2 regions of the Bacillus sp. NPDC077027 genome follow, and region 2 is predicted to be linked to the other one. Evidence: a T-box and tRNA genes for the amino acid it is inferred to sense, from the RefSeq annotation. Region 2 holds a T-box; the other holds one or more tRNA genes.
What was found. A T-box is a leader RNA that pairs with one kind of tRNA and senses whether it is charged. The one in region 2 lies ahead of ACQKEZ_RS01705 (valine--tRNA ligase), so its partner is inferred to be a tRNA-Val.

Region 1 (3,411 bases), on a different contig from region 2:
AAATTTTTGACACCGTGTTATGCTTATCAGCCGTTTAAAACCTTAACATATTCTTAAATTTCATGCCGCCCGTTTTAAAACAAAAAAGATCGGGGGTTATTCCCGATCTTTTTCATCCTATCTATAATAATTTTTCACCCATTAAAGAACCAATAAGTGCAACAGCAGCTTCTGCCGTTTTATTTCGTTCATCAAGAACTGGATTAACCTCAACAAATTCAGCAGAAGTCAAAATCCCTGACTCCTCTAAAAGCTCCATCGCCAAATGACTTTCACGATAGCTAATTCCTCCTGCAACCGGCGTTCCAACCCCCGGACATTCCGCTGGATCTAATCCGTCTAAATCAAGTGACAAATGCACACCGTCTGTTCGCTCCTTCAAATATGCAATGGCCTCTTCGATCACCTTCGTCATACCAATTCGGTCAATTTCATGCATCGTATATACCTTAATGCCTTTTTCCTTAATCAATGCCCTTTCACCTTCGTCTAACGAACGCGCACCAATTAAAATAAGGTTTTCCGGTTTAATTTTCGGTGAATAACCACCAATATCTGTTAAATCAAAATGACCTAGCCCAAGGCTTACAGCAAGCGGCATCCCATGAATATTGCCAGAAGGAGAGGTTTCCTCCGTATTCAAATCCCCATGTGCATCATACCAAATCACACCAAGATTCTCATAATGCTTTGACACTCCTGCCAACGTACCAATGGCAATGCTATGATCTCCACCTAAAACAAGTGGAAATGAACCTGATTGAACAATACCGTCTACCTGATCAGCCAATAACGCATTTGCACCAGCATTCTCCGTCAAGTTTTTCAGTTTCCCATCCGTTTTAAGCCCTTTCTCATCATCTCGTTGAGCGACTGGAATGTCTCCTAAATCCTCCACCTCAAAAGAAAGCGATTCCAATTTTTCTTTTACGCCTGCACAACGAATAGCACTCGGGCCCATGTCAACGCCCCTTCTCATTTGACCAAGGTCCATTGGAACACCAATCAGTGCAACCTTCTTTTTACCCACCATATGAATAACCCCTTTCCATCCATCCTCCTTATTTTATATTCCGAACGTCTCTTGACTCAACTGGACAATTTTTTGAATAGTTATACATTTCACCACAAACGAAAAAAGACACCTTTCTGAAAAAGGTGTCTTGACTGGGCTAGCTGGATTCGAACCAACGCATGACGGAGTCAAAGTCCGTTGCCTTACCGCTTGGCTATAGCCCAAAAATGGTGGAGGGGGGCGGATTCGAACCGCCGAACCCGGAGGGAGCGGATTTACAGTCCGCCGCGTTTAGCCACTTCGCTACCCCTCCACATATAAAATTGATAAAAGTAAAACAGTGCCGGCAAGAGGACTTGAACCCCCAACCTACTGATTACAAGTCAGTTGCTCTACCAGTTGAGCTACACCGGCATATGGTGGAGGATGACGGGCTCGAACCGCCGACCCTCTGCTTGTAAGGCAGATGCTCTCCCAGCTGAGCTAATCCTCCACATTCAAAAAAATCATGGTGACCCGTACGGGATTCGAACCCGTGTTACCGCCGTGAAAGGGCGGTGTCTTAACCGCTTGACCAACGGGCCAGTTTGTCAAGTTTATTGTCTCTCTGAAGCTGACAAAGGTTATTATATACATGATAAGTGCCCTTTGTAAAGGGAATTTTTATTTTTTTTATTTTCAAACTTTTTGAGCGCTTTTATCCCTACTTTTTTCTATATATATTTCCTCTATCTAAAATAATATTTCACAAAATAAAAAATATATTGAAATTTTATACCGCGACGAATATACTGAAAATTAAGAAAGAAAAAAAGTCCCATAAACGCCAGGAGGTAGGTTTAGGATGCAGCCATCCCAATTGCGATCTTTGACAACAGAATCAAGAAATCCAAATACAACGAACATTTCACAAGCAGATCCGCTCGATATGCTCAAAACCATTAACCAAGAAGATATGAAAGTCGCACAAGCCGTAAATGGCGTACTAGAGCAAGTCAAAATAGCGAGTGACTTTGCTTATGAATCCATCTCAACTGGAGGAAGACTCATTTACTTAGGAGCTGGAACGAGTGGCAGAATTGGCGTCATGGATGCGGTTGAATGTCCGCCTACGTATAGTGTTGCACCCGATGTGATTGTTGGCATTATGGCTGGCGGTGACTCCGCATTCTCACATGCAGCTGAAGATGTTGAAGACAGTGAAGAAGCAGGCAGACAAGACCTTGAACACATCAGCCTTTCGCCTAAGGATACGATTGTTGGCATCGCAGCAAGTGGCAGAACGCCCTATATTATCGGTGCACTTTCCTATGCCAAAACTGTCGGAGCCAAGACTGTTGCACTTAGTTGTAATGCCCAAGCAGAAATTAGTCAGCTCGCAGACTGCGCCATCGAAGTCATTGTTGGCCCTGAAGCCATTACAGGCTCTACAAGAATGAAAGCCGCAACAGCTCATAAAATGATTTTAAACATGCTTTCCACCTCTGTCATGATTAGACATGGGAAAGTGTATGAAAACCTCATGGTTGATGTGAAAGTAAGCAATCACAAATTAAAGGAACGTGCCATCACCATTATTCAAACTGTCACAAACGCCTCATACAACCAAGCAAAACAAGCACTTGAAGAGGCAGATTTAGAAGTCAAAACAGCCATTGTCATGCTTCAAACACAAACAGACAAAAAAACAGCAAAAACACTACTCGATCAAGCAGACGGACACATTAACAAAGCCATAGAAATACATCAATCATAAAGGAGGCGATCACATGTCAGCGGGTGGACTTACCCTTTTACACGCGATCAAACCACAGCTTCCACAATCTGAAAAAATCATCGCAGACTACATGCTAGCCCATCCCGACAAAGTCATCAAAAGCACTGTACATGAAATCAGTCAGGCAGCTGGGGCGAGTAGCTCAGCTGTCATTCGCCTCTGCAAATCCCTAGGCCTTGACGGATTTCATGATTTGAAAATGCGTATCGCTGGAGATTTAATGTATCCTGAAAAACAAGGATATCGTGACATTAAGCAAGATGAACCCATTCACTCTATTATTCAAAAAACAGCAGGCAACTCCATTCAAGCTATTAAAGACACCTCGTCTATTCTGAATGTAGAAGCATTAGAAGAAGCCATTCAACTGCTTCTTTCAGCCAAACAAATTCATTTTATCGGTGTCGGTGCATCAGGTATTGTCGCCTCAGATGCACAACAAAAATTTTTAAGAATTAATCAACCTGCAACTGCCTTTTCTGATATGCATATCGCCTCCACAGTAATTGCGAATGCAGGAAAAGATGACGTTGTCTTCGGTATCTCTTTTTCTGGAGAAACAGAAGATATCATCCAAGCACTACAGCTAGCAAAAGACAATCATGTCAAAACAATTGGT
Region 2 (3,411 bases):
TTCATCTGGGAGTGAAAATTCTCTTTATTTAACAAAACTTTTTGCTAAACAGGAGGAGGAAGATTTTTCTCGCATGAAAATATGCATTGTTCAACAAGAAGATACAATTGATCGTATTTGTGAGCGATATCAGTTAAATGTTCAGCACTTGCTTAGAACCAACTCACTTTCAGTAGATGCGGAACTGGAAGAAGGCCAAATTCTCTATATTCCTGAATATCAAAAAAGCAACGCTTAACATGTGGAGACCGACCTAGAAAATGTGGTGAGTGAGAGTGGATGAAATCCAATCAGTCTTATATGAGTATGGGCTTGAGGCGGAATACATCGAGTCTGTCAGTCCTGCAGTGTTACGAGTTTATACGAAGCAGGGTGTTTTTGCCTTAAAACAAATAAAGGCGAATCGAAACATCCAATTTACAGATCAAATGCTTGAACTTGAATCGAAAGGGTATCGTTTATTTGTGCCGATTTATCGTACGAGAAATGGTTCCTTTTTCTCAAGTGGAAGTGAAGGTCGATTTGTTTATTATTTAATGCCTTGGCTTGCGAACGAGAAAAGGGAAGAACAAGATGATAAGCACGAATATATGTTTCAAGAGATTGCTAGACTTCATCAGCGCACAGAAGTCATGACTGATATCACTGAGCATGAAATTGAAGCTCACTACACGCAAATAAAGGATAAGTGGGAAGCAGAGAAGGAAATGTATGAACAATTGATTGAGCGGGCTGAGCATGCGTGGTACATGTCACCATTTGAACTTGCCGCTGCGATGTATTTTTCAGAAACGATGTCAGCGAGTGGGTTTGCATTAGAAAGATTAGAGGATTGGCATGAGGAAATGAAAGAAAAGGATACAACGAGAGTCGTTTTAAATCATGGCCAGTTGTCTATACATCATTTCTTATACAATGATGTAGGAACAGGACATTTTACAAACTTTGAACGATCAAGAGTGGCATCACCAATTTATGACCTACTCACCTTTTATTTTCGTACATTTAAAACTTATCCAACCACCTGCCCTGAATGTACCTCGTGGTTTTACACTTACCAAAAGGGGAATCCTTTAAGAGAAGAAGAGATTCATCTATTTCTAAGCTATCTCGCCTATCCACAAGGAGTTTTTGATGTAGTCAAAGCGTACGAGGCAGGCAATCAAGATGAGATGGAGAGCTGTCGACAGTTATTAAAAGCCTATTGGCAAATGAAAAATTCAGAGCCAACTGTCATGAAGGTTCATGAGGTTGAGCAGGCAAGACGGCTTGAAGAAGAGCAGAGCGCCTCGTCATCAGAGTGACGGGCGCTTTTGTTTATTAAAACCAGTCTAAGTGAAACGCACATGCGAGGAAGATTAAGATACCTAAAATGAGGACGTCGAACGTCGTAGGGAATATAATTGTGCGGAATCCTTGAAATATCGCAATCGGAAGCACGACTTGTGAGGCGACTGCTCGGATTTGTCTAACCCAAGGCGGGAGTGTGTACGGATTGATTTTTTTCAAAAGAAGCCTCCTCCTAATTGATTTTGTTACTATCATATGGGCAAATGGGCAAAGGGTGCTTGCCTATTTTGTATAAAGATGCGAAAAAGCGGAAAAGATGATTGACGAAAACAAAAATCATCTAGTAATATAAATAAAAGATTAGTACGTGCTGATGAACGATAAATTAATAATAGATAAGTGTTGAGCAGGAAGAGTACAAACAAGATACCTAAAGAGAGGGAAGCTATTAGCTGTGAGGCTTCCTAGGATGAGACTGTTTGGAAGGTCGCCTGTGAGCTTAATTTCTTGAACAAAGAAGTAGAGAAATTCGGGCAAGTCCCGTTATCCATTTAGAGTGTACGGCACATTTGTGCCCGTAAAAAAAGGTGGTACCGCGAAAAGCTTTTTCGTCCTTTCATAGGGATGGAAAAGCTTTTTTTAGTTTCATCAGCCGTTATAAAATGTGGAGGTTACATAAATGGAAACAAATAATCAAGAAATGCCGACAAAGTATGATCCAAGTGCTATTGAAAAAGACAGATATCAATACTGGCTGGAAGGAAAATTTTTTGAAGCAAAAAACGACGAAACGAAAGAGCCGTATACGGTGGTCATTCCTCCGCCAAACGTAACAGGTAAATTACACCTTGGTCATGCTTGGGATTCTACTTTGCAAGATATTGTGACGCGTATGAAACGGATGCAAGGCTATGATGTTTTATGGCTTCCAGGAATGGACCATGCAGGGATTGCAACACAAGCAAAGGTAGAGGCGAAGCTTCGAGAAGAGGGTGTCAGCCGTTACGACCTTGGACGCGAAAAGTTTGTGGAAGAAACGTGGAAATGGAAAGAAGAGTATGCAGATTTTATCCGAAGTCAATGGGCAAAAATGGGTCTAGGTCTTGATTATTCACGCGAGCGTTTCACATTGGATGATGGACTGAATCAAGCAGTTCGTCAAGTGTTCGTTCAGTTATATGAGAAGGATCTGATTTATCGTGGTGAGTACATTATTAACTGGGATCCAGCGACCAAGACAGCCCTCTCTGATATTGAAGTGATTTACAAGGATGTGCAAGGTGCTTTCTATCATATGAGATATCCACTAGCGGACGGTACAGGTGCAATTGAGATTGCAACGACAAGACCTGAAACAATGCTTGGTGATACAGCGGTGGCTGTTCATCCAGAGGACGAACGCTACAAACACCTCATTGGCAAAACGGTCATTTTACCGATTACGGGTCGAGAAATTCCAATCGTTGGAGATGACTATGTGGATATGGAATTTGGTTCTGGAGCGGTTAAGATTACACCAGCTCATGACCCGAATGACTTTGAAATTGGGAACCGTCATAACTTGGCACGCATTCTCGTGATGAATGAAGATGGATCAATGAACGAGAACGCCTTGCAATATCAAGGAATGGATCGCTTTGAATGTCGTAAACAGATTGTAAAGGATTTACAGGAAGAAGGCGTACTATTCAAAATTGAAGACCATATGCATTCTGTTGGGCACAGTGAGCGAAGCGGCGCAGTTGTAGAACCTTATTTATCAACTCAATGGTTTGTCAAAATGCAGCCGCTTGCTGACGAAGCAATCAATTTACAGAAGAGTGAGGATCAAGTTCAATTTGTACCGGATCGATTTGAAAAGACTTACTTGCACTGGATGGAAAATATCCGTGATTGGTGTATTTCTCGTCAGCTATGGTGGGGACACCGTATTCCAGCTTGGTATCATAAAGAAACAAAAGAAGTATATGTCGGGATGGAGCAGCCAGAAGATATTGAAAACTGGGAGCAAGACTCTGATGTGCTTGATACATGGTTTAGTTCGGCATTATGGCCATTTTCAACAATGGGCTGGCCAGACGTGGAAAGTGAGGATTTTAAGCGTTATTATCCAACAGATCT

Region 1: it has a tRNA-Val gene. The T-box ahead of ACQKEZ_RS01705 (valine--tRNA ligase) is inferred to sense a tRNA for this amino acid. The anticodon was not compared.

Annotation. Positions count from the first base shown of each region.
Region 1 is NZ_JBNNIO010000005.1:18,121-21,531, reverse strand. Features, by position in the region: gene rocF (arginase) at 122-1,033, opposite strand; tRNA gene ACQKEZ_RS16000 (tRNA-Gln) at 1,168-1,239, opposite strand; tRNA gene ACQKEZ_RS15995 (tRNA-Tyr) at 1,244-1,328, opposite strand; tRNA gene ACQKEZ_RS15990 (tRNA-Thr) at 1,357-1,429, opposite strand; tRNA gene ACQKEZ_RS15985 (tRNA-Val) at 1,433-1,508, opposite strand; tRNA gene ACQKEZ_RS15980 (tRNA-Glu) at 1,525-1,599, opposite strand; gene murQ (N-acetylmuramic acid 6-phosphate etherase) at 1,860-2,771, shown strand; gene ACQKEZ_RS15970 (MurR/RpiR family transcriptional regulator) at 2,785-3,411, shown strand, end outside.
Region 2 is NZ_JBNNIO010000001.1:304,584-307,994, forward strand. Features, by position in the region: gene spoVID (stage VI sporulation protein D) at 1-238, shown strand, start outside; gene ysxE (spore coat protein YsxE) at 276-1,304, shown strand; gene ACQKEZ_RS01700 (hypothetical protein) at 1,321-1,509, opposite strand; T-box leader at 1,684-1,909, shown strand; gene ACQKEZ_RS01705 (valine--tRNA ligase) at 1,970-3,411, shown strand, end outside.